DNA from 2 places in the Nonomuraea sp. NPDC050663 genome. Region 1 is predicted to be linked to the other one. Evidence: riboswitches for the same ligand, from Rfam matches in the RefSeq annotation. Region 1 holds a riboswitch; the other holds the start of a gene.

Region 1 (4,571 bases):
GACGTAGACCTGGCCGCCGGCGGCGTGCACCTTGGCGCACACCTCGGTGATGGACTCCTCGTACACGCCGTGGGTCGACGGGTAGGTCACCATGATCGCGGCGAGCCGGTCGGCGTGCTTGTCGATCTTGGCGTCGAGGTCGGCCAGGTCGACGTTGCCGTCGGTGTCGCAGGCCACCACGACCACGCGCATGCCCGCCATGACGGCCGAGGCGGCGTTGGTGCCGTGGGCCGAGGAGGGGATCAGGCACACGTCGCGCTCGGCGTGTCCGTTGGCCTGGTGGTAGGCGCGGATGGCCAGCAGGCCGGCGAACTCGCCCTGGGAGCCGGCGTTGGGCTGGATGGAGACGGCGTCGTAGCCGGTCACCTCGGCCAGCCAGCCCTCGAGGGTCTCGATGAGCTCGCGGTAGCCCTCCGACTGCGCCTCGGGCGCGAACGGGTGGATGCCGGCGAACTCCGGCCAGGTGATGGGCTCCATCTCGGTGGTGGCGTTGAGCTTCATCGTGCACGAGCCGAGGGGGATCATCGAGCGGTCGAGCGCGATGTCCTTGTCCTGCAGCTTGCGCAGGTAACGCAGCATCGAGGTCTCGGAGCGGTGGGTGTGGAAGACCGGGTGGGTCAGGAAGTCGTCGTCGCGCAGGAGCTCCTCGGGCAGGACCGAGAGCTCCTCGCCGTCGTGGGCGGCGATCTCGACGCCCAGGGCGGCGGCGAACGAGGCGAGCACGTCGGCGACATCGCCGGGGGTGGTCTTCTCGTCGCAGGCGATCGTGACCCGGTCGCCGTCGAGCTGCCACAGGTTGATGCCGCGCGCCAGCGCCTCGGCCACGACGGCGGCGGCCTTGCCGGGCACGGAGGCGGTGACGGTGTCGAAGAAGTGCTCGGTGACCGGGATGCCGCTGCCGGACAGGCCCTGGGCCAGGGCCGCGGCGCGGGCGTGCACCCGGCGCGCGATGTGCTTGAGTCCCTCGGGGCCGTGGTAGACGGCGTACATGCCGGCGATGACGGCCAGGAGCACCTGGGCGGTGCAGATGTTGCTGGTGGCCTTCTCGCGGCGGATGTGCTGCTCGCGCGTCTGCAGGGCCAGCCGGTAGGCCGGGTCGCCGTCGACGTCGACCGAGACGCCGACCAGGCGGCCGGGCATCTGGCGCTGCAGGCCCTCGCGCACCGACATGTAGGCGGCGTGCGGGCCGCCGAAGCCGAACGGCACGCCGAACCGCTGCGAGGAGCCGATGGCGATGTCGGCGCCGAGCGAGCCGGGCGAGGCGATCAGGGTCAGCGCGAGCAGGTCGGCGGCGGCCACGACGAGGGCGCCCTTGGCGTGGGCCTGCTCGGCGAGCGAGCGGAAGTCGCGGATCTGGCCGGTGGCACCGGGATACTGCACCAGGACGCCGAAACACTCGGGCAGCTCGGCGTCGAGGCGCTGGAAGACCAGCTCGATGCCGAGCGGCTCGGCGCGGGTGGCCAGCACGGTCTTGGTCTGCGGCAGCACGTCGTGGTCGACGACGAACACGTCTGACTTCGACTTGCCGGCGCGGCGCGCCAGCGTCATCGCCTCGGCGGCGGCGGTGGCCTCGTCGAGCAGGGAGGCGCCGGCCACGTCGAGGCCGGTGAGGTCGGAGACGACGGTCTGGAAGTTGAGCAGCGCCTCCAGGCGGCCCTGCGAGATCTCGGGCTGGTAGGGCGTGTAGGCCGTGTACCAGCCGGGGTTCTCCAGCAGGTTGCGCCGGATCACGGCGGGGGTGATCGTGTCGTGGTAGCCCAGGCCGATCATGCTGGTCAGCACCTGGTTACGGCCGGCCAGGGCGCGCAGCTCGGCGATGACCTCCACCTCGCCGGCCGCGGCGGGCAGCTTCAGGGCGTCCTTGGCCCTGATGGCCTCGGGGACGGCGACGGCGACCAGGTCGGAGACGGATTCGAAGCCCACGGCCTCGAGCATCCGCTGCTGCTCGATGTCGGACGGACCGATGTGTCGACGGGCAAAGGACTCAAACACAGACTCAACCACAGGGAAACCCTTCAGCGCGCAGGCAGGTGCCGGGTCTCCCCCTCTGTCCTCAAACCTGAGAGCTTCACCCCCGAAGGGGCTTTCACCGTCGGTGAGTCACGCCTGGCCGGCGCGCCTGCTTTCCAGAGTTGCCTCGCCCGAGCGGTACCGGGTGCCTGAGAGATTCCGGGGAGGGTTGCTCCTTCGGCGCCCCATCTCATGGATGGGGACTCTCCCGCACGGGGTCGAAAGCTTTCTGTTACCAGGTTACCGCTAGCCGATCCTGCGCGCACGTCGGCGCTGGGCGAGTTCGTCAGCTGGATAGTCGGCCGGGACGCTGGGGTCCTCGACCGACGCTGTTTCCCCCGGCAGCTCCGCGAGCGATCCCTCGACCTCGCGCCACACCCTGCCGAGTGCGATCCCGAAGACGCCCTGCCCGCCCTGCAGGAGGTCGATCACCTCGTCGGCCGAGGTGCACTCGTAGACGCTCACCCCGTCGCTCATGAGCGTGATCTGGGCCAGATCGGCGACCCCGCGGTCGCGCAGGTGCTGCACGGCCGTCCGGATCTGCTGGAGAGAGACGCCGGTGTCGAGCAGCCGTTTGACGACCTTGAGCACCAGGATGTCGCGGAAGCTGTACAGGCGCTGCGAGCCCGAGCCGTGAGCGGCCCGTATGGTCGGCTCGACGAGGCCCGTGCGCGCCCAGTAGTCGAGCTGCCTGTAGGTGATGCCGGCCGCTGCGCAGGCCGTGGGGCCGCGGTAGCCGATGTTGCCAGGCAGGGAAGCCGGCTCTGAGTCGAAGAGCAGACCCTGCTCACCGGCACGCTGGCGCGCGTCCTCGCGCCGCGCCGGATCTTCCTGGCCGGCCCTGTTTCCCTCGCCGCTGCTGACCGCCACGCGGACCTCCGGCTTTCTCTCATCCCGTGGCCTGATCTGGGGGTTCGCATGGCGACCACGGGTTTCACTTGCACCGTAGGACCGTGACCATGCTCAGTCAACGATCCCACTCGGCGAGTCGTGAAGCGTAAATGCTCTTATATGACTACCCCGCGCGGCCGAAGTCTTCCGGGGTGATCTGGTCAAGGAATTCCCTGAACTTCTCCACCTCGTCCTCCTGGTCGTCCGGGATGATCACACCGGCTTCCTGGACGACCTCCTCGCTGGCGTAGATCCTCGCGCCGGTGCGCAGAGCCAGGGCGATCGAGTCGGACGGGCGGGCGCTGACCTCGACTCCGTTGGAGAAGACCAGGTCGGCGAAGTAGATGCCGTCACGCAGCGCGACGATGTTGACCGCGCGAAGGCTGACACCCAGCGCGCTCAGCACGTCACGGAACAGATCGTGGGTGAGCGGGCGCTGCGGGGGCTCCTCGGCCGTCGCCAGGGCGATCGCCTGCGCCTCGGTCATGCCTATCCAAATGGGGAGAAAACGTTCACCACTCGCCTCCTTGAGCAGGACGATCGGCTGATTGGTGGGCATCTCCACACGAACGCCCACTACCTCCATCTGCACCACGGGCTGCTCCGAAATCAGTCACGAGAAAGCGAGCGAAAGCTCCTCCAACGTAACACCAGCCGGGCCGGGAATGTGCCCGATGCCGGGCCTGTACGGCTCAGCCCCGCAGGACGTTGCGCACCCCGGTGCGGAACATCGCGGCGTGGAGCTCCAGCAGCAGACCGGACAACTCGCGCGCGCTCTCGTGCGCCTCGCCGATGGCGCCGGGCGCGCGGCGCTTGAGCACGGGCGCCACGGTCTGCTCGACCAGCGAGCTCTCGCGCTCGGCCGAGGCCTTGACCGCGCGCAGATGGCGGGCGTGCAGCCCGAACGACGCCAGGCGGCCGACCGTGCGCGCGATGGCCAGGGCGTCGTCGTCGTAGCGCCTGGCCACCGGCGCCAGCAGCCCGTAGTCCTCGAGCTCCGCCAGCGTCTCCTCGTCGATCCCGGCGGCCTCCAGGAGCTCCTCGCGGCTGAGCCGTACCTCGTGGGACCCCCCGTGGACCGCACGCGGGCGCGAGAGCTCCTCGTGCATCTTGTCCTTGATCACGCGCAGCGGCAGGTAGTGGTCACGCTGCTCGCGCAGGATGAAGCGCAGTTGCTCGACGTGCAGGTGCGTGAACTTGCGGTAGCCGGAGGGGCTGCGATCGGGTTCGATCAGCCCCTCGCCCTCCAGGAAACGGATCTTGGAGACGGTGACGTCGGGGAACTCGGGCTTCAGCAGCCCGAGCACCTCCCCGATGCTCATGTGAGAGCGCGCGGCCTGTGCACTCATCTAGAGAGGAACACCAACCGGAACTTGCCGATCTGGACCTCGTCCCCCGAGTGGAGCGGAACCTCCTCGATGCGCTCCCTGTTGACGTAGGTGCCGTTGAGCGATCCCACGTCGCGCACGGTGAAGCGGCCGCCGGGGTGGCGGTAGAACTCGACGTGGCGCCGCGAGACGGTGATGTCGTCGAGGAAGATCGTGCTCTCCGGGTGGCGGCCGACCGTCGTCAGGTCCTGGTCGAGCTTGAAGCGGCTGCCCTGGTTGGGCCCGCGCACCACGGTGAGCAGGGCGGCGCCCGGTGGCAGCTGCTCGACGAGCTGACGCTCG
Region 2 (4,571 bases), on a different contig from region 1:
GCCGTACAGGATGGCTTCGACACGCGCGACCGAGCCGAGCTGGCCGTCGGCCTCGAGGCCGCGGGCGAACTTGTGCGCGGCGGCCATCGGGCCGCCGGTGTGCGAGCTCGACGGGCCGATGCCGATCTTGAAGAGGTCGAAGACGCTGATCGCCATTGACTTGCGCCTTTCAAAGAAGGAGGGGGTTCCGGGGCCACCGACCCGGCGGCCCCGGGACAAAGCCAGAAATCAGGAGTCGCCCGAGGTGAGGGCGGTGTACTCCTGGGCGGACAGCAGGTCCTCGGGATCACCCTCGACGCGCACGCGGAACATCCAGCCCTCGCCGTACGGGTCGGTGTTGACCAGGTCGGGCTTGTCCACGACGGCCTGGTTGACCTCGACGACCTCGCCGCCGACGGGCGCGTAGATCTCGCTCACCGACTTGGTCGACTCGACCTCGCCCACGGAGTCGCCGGGCTGGACGCTCGCGCCGACGTCGGGAAGCTGCACGTAGACCACGTCGCCGAGCGCTTCGGCGGCGAAGGCGGTGACGCCAACGGTCACGGTGAGGCCGTCATCGAGGCCGGCCACCCACTCGTGTTCCTTGGTGTAGCTGAGGTCGTCAGGGATGTTGCTCACTTGTTCCTCCTGTAAAAGGGCAGCTCAACCAGGTCCATAGGCTCATGGCTGCCCCGGATGTCAACGGCTAGGCCGTCGGAGACCTCTGTGTCGACGTAGGCCATCGCGATGGGCTTGCCCAGGGTGGGCGAAGGCGCGCCGCTGGTGACCTCGCCGACCGTCTGGTCGCCGACCACGACCGGGAACCCGTGGCGCGGGATCCGGCGGCCCCGGGCGACGAGGCCGACCAGCCGGCGCCTGGGCGCGCTGTCTCGCAGCGGCTCCAGGGCGGCCCTGCCGACGAAGTCTCCGGGCTTGTCGAATTTCACCACCCGACCCAGTCCGGCGTCGAACGGGGTCAGCGATTCGTTCAGCTCATTGCCGTACAGGGGCATACCCGCTTCGAGGCGGAGCGTGTCACGGCAGCTCAGGCCCGCGGGGATCATGCCGTACGGCTCGCCGGCCTTCGTCAGCTCGCCCCAGAGCGCCACGGCGTCCTGGCCGTCGACGAACAGCTCGAAGCCGTCCTCGCCGGTGTATCCGGTGCGGGCGATGAGCGCCGAGACGCCGGCGACGGTGCCGGGCAGCCCCGCGTAGTACTTCAGCGAGGGCAGGTCGGCGTCGGTCAGCGAGGAGAGGATCTCCTGCGAGCGCGGCCCCTGGACGGCTATGAGCGCCCACTGGTCGGAGCGGTCGTCGACGACGGCGTCGAAGTTCTTGGCGCGGTTGGTCAGCGCCAGCGCGACGGAGCGGTAGTTGGAGGCGTTGGCGACGACCATGAACTCCTCGTCGGCCAGGCGGTAGACGATGAGGTCGTCGAGCACGCCGCCGGCCGGATTGGTGATCATGGTGTAGCGGGCGCGGCCGGGCGTCAGCGCGGACAGGTGGCCGACCAGCGCGTAGTCGAGGGCCTCACCCGCCTGCGGGCCGGTCACGAAGATCTCGCCCATGTGGGAGAGGTCGAACAGGCCTGCCGCCTCGCGCACGGCGCGGTGTTCGGCGGACTCGCTTCCGTATCGCAGCGGCATCAGCCAGCCGGCGAAGTCGGTCAGGGTCGCGCCGAGACTCTCGTGGACGTCTCGCAACGGTGTCGGTCGGGACATGTTCGCACCTCAGAGGCAGGGTCGGATGCCAGGATCCTCCCCCTCTGTCATGATGCCTGAGAGTTTCGCCTGGTTGTTTGCCAGACTTTCACCTTCGGCGAGGCCCGGACGGCCTGCTTTCCAGAGGTCACCCTGGCCCGTACGGTCCTTTGCCTTGAGAGGTTCGCGGGGAGGGCTTGCTCCTTCAGGGGCCCTGACCGGATTGTCAGGACACTCTCCCGCACGGGTTCATCGGTGTCACCCCTAAGCCTAGTGGAATCCCCATCAGGGCGGAACGGCCGCGCGCGGGTCGCGAAGGCCGATCCCCTCAGCCTTCGCGCGCGGGGAGACGGCCTCACCGCCGCGAAGCGCGCCAGGCAGAGGCCTGCGATCCCGGCGCGCGCATGACTCGCAGTAAATCGAACCCCGGCGAGGCCGGATACGTCTTGAGGAGCATGCGCGCACTCGCACTCGCCGTCCTCGTCCTGGTGACCGCCTGCGGCGCCGAAGCGTCCGCCCAGAGGCCCGGCCGCTACGCCGCCGACGCCATCACCGTGCTGGAGAGCCCCGCCCACGGCCCGCAGCTGTGCTCGTTCGTGGCCGAGTCGTACCCGCCGCAGTGCAGCGGGCCCGACGTGGTCGGCTGGGACTGGTCGAAGGTCCGCCACGAGAGCGCCAACGGAACGAGGTGGGGCAGCTACCGGGTCGTCGGCACGTGGGACGGCTCCCGCCTGACGCTGACCGAGCCGGCGGGGGAGGCGCGCAGGCCCGCGGTGCAGGAGCAGCGGTTCACCTCGCCGTGTCCCGCGCCCGAGGGCGGCTGGCGGCCCTCCGACCCGGCCAAGGCCACGCAGGAGGCGCTCCAGGCGACCCAGCAGCGGCTGGAGGGCGAGCCTTCGGTGGGCGGGGTGTGGCTGGACCAGAGCTATCTCGACGCGATCCCGGGCTACGACGGCAGCAAGCCGGAATGGGCGGAGAAGTACGCCAACGATCCGACCAAGCTGGTGCTCAACGTGAAGTTCACGGGCGATCTGGCGGGCAGGGAGGCGTGGATCCGCGAGACGTGGGGCGGACCGCTGTGCGTGAGCCAGGCCCGGCGCTCCGAGGCGGAGCTGCGGCGTGTCCAGGAGTCGCTGGGCGAGGGCTACGTCCACACGTCCGTCGACATCATGAGGGAGCAGGTGACCGCCGGGGTCTGGGTGGCCACGGAAGAACTCCGGCACCGGCTCGACGCTGAGCACGGTGCCGGAGTCGTGATGCTCGAACCGGTGCTGAAGCCGGTCGATTAGGGAACCGCGTGGCCGCAAACCCCCAGCCCGAGACCACGCGGTCGCTCTGTTTCCCCAGAGGTTTCCCTAGAGGCGCTGCCAGAGGGCCGGCACGTTGGGCGGCTCCCATCCCGGCAGCGAGGTGTGCCCTTGCAGGCACCGGTAGCTCACGCCCTGGTAGGTCACCGTGGCACCGGCCTGGTAGGCGGTGTACGGCGCCCAGCTCGTCTCGCCGCCGCCCCCGCCGACCGTCAGCGAGAAGGTGACCGAACGATCGACGGTGGCCCCGTCGGCGCTGAGCGTGATCGGATAGGTCCCGGCGGGCACCGAGGCGCCCACCGCGATCGAGACGGCCGAGGACTGCCCCGACTGGATGGACGCCGGGCTGAACGACACCGAGACGCCCGCGGGCGCTCCCGACGACGACAGTGCGACGGTCTGGGCGTTGCCCGAGGTCACCTGGGTGGCGACCGTGGCCGACGCCGACTGCCCGGCCGAGACCGTGGCCGACGACGGGCTGACCGTCATCGAGTAGTCGTTGCCGGGCGGGTTGACGGTTCCCACCGCCAGCGCCCACAACACGTGCGCGGCCGCGTCGGCGTTGCGGTCCAGCGCCGTGGTGTTGACGTTGGACGGGTAGGTGTCGCAGGCCGAGTGGTAGCACCGGTCGAACGACTGGTTGGCCTGGCCGCCCCACTTGGCCGCCTGGGCCGCCGTCTTGCGTTCCGAGGCGCCGGTGAACACGCCGCCCACGCGCACGCCCGCGCTCTTGAACGGGGCGTGGTCGCTGCGGCCGTCGCCGACGCGCTCCGGCTCGGTCGGCACGCCGATGGAGGAGTAGTAGGAGTTGAACAGCTGCTGCAGGGCCGCGTCGTCGTCGTAGACGAAGTAGCCCGGGTTGGGCGAGCCGGTCATGTCGAAGTTGAGGTAGGCCTCGACCCCGGACGCCCCGCCGTTCTGCACGTAGTAGCGGGAGCCGACCAGTCCCTGCTCCTCGGCTCCCCACCAGGCGAAGCGCACGTGCCTGGTCAGGGAGGGCCGCTGGGCGGACAGGGCCAGCGCGACCTCCAGCAACGACGAGCTGCCGGTGCCGTTGTCGTTGATGCCGGGGCCCGACGCGACGCTGTCGAGGTGGGCGCCCAGCATGACTGTCGGTCCCGTGGGGCCGGAGGGCCAGTCGGCGATGAGGTTGCTGCCGCCGGTGAAGGACTGCACCCGGGTGGTGTAGCCGGCGGCGTCGAGCCTGCCCTTGATGTAGTTCAGGGAGGCGGTGAAGCCGGGACGGCCGGAGGCGCGGTTGCCCCCGTTGGCGCCGGCGATCGACTGCAGCTGGCTCAGGTGGGCGGTGATGTTCCCGACGGGGATGTCAGGAGCGGCCGCCTTCGCAGAGGCAGGTGCGGACAGGCAGGTCAGCGCCAGCGCGGCGGCCAGCGCCGACCCGAGGATTCGCCTGATCACAGCCGCTGCCACAGGGCCGGGGTGTTCGGCGGCTCCCAGCCCGGCAGGGAGGTGTGGCCCTGCAGGCACCGGTAGTTGACGCCGTTGTAGGAGACCTGGGCGCCCACCGCGTAGGCGGTCCACGGCTGCCAGGTGGTGCCCTGGCCGCCGGTCACCGTCAGGCTGA

Evidence for each region. Region 1 has a riboswitch for glycine ahead of gcvP (aminomethyl-transferring glycine dehydrogenase). Riboswitches for the same ligand answer to the same signal wherever they lie in the genome.
Region 2: it holds a riboswitch for glycine, as region 1 does, so the genes downstream of both, gcvT (glycine cleavage system aminomethyltransferase GcvT) here and gcvP (aminomethyl-transferring glycine dehydrogenase) in region 1, are expected to answer to the same signal.

Annotation. Positions count from the first base shown of each region.
Region 1 is NZ_JBITGL010000003.1:858,398-862,968, forward strand. It holds gene gcvP (aminomethyl-transferring glycine dehydrogenase) at 1-1,935, opposite strand, end outside; glycine riboswitch at 2,137-2,231, opposite strand; gene ACIBH1_RS12935 (MerR family transcriptional regulator) at 2,257-2,880, opposite strand; gene ACIBH1_RS12940 (bifunctional nuclease family protein) at 3,026-3,496, opposite strand; gene ACIBH1_RS12945 (MerR family transcriptional regulator) at 3,594-4,250, opposite strand; gene ACIBH1_RS12950 (FHA domain-containing protein) at 4,247-4,571, opposite strand, start outside.
Region 2 is NZ_JBITGL010000005.1:452,431-457,001, forward strand. It holds gene ACIBH1_RS19160 (L-serine ammonia-lyase) at 1-156, opposite strand, end outside; gene gcvH (glycine cleavage system protein GcvH) at 229-618, opposite strand; gene gcvT (glycine cleavage system aminomethyltransferase GcvT) at 615-1,700, opposite strand; glycine riboswitch at 1,833-1,931, opposite strand; gene ACIBH1_RS19175 (hypothetical protein) at 2,135-2,968, shown strand; gene ACIBH1_RS19180 (M20/M25/M40 family metallo-hydrolase) at 3,035-4,405, opposite strand; gene ACIBH1_RS19185 (M4 family metallopeptidase) at 4,402-4,571, opposite strand, start outside.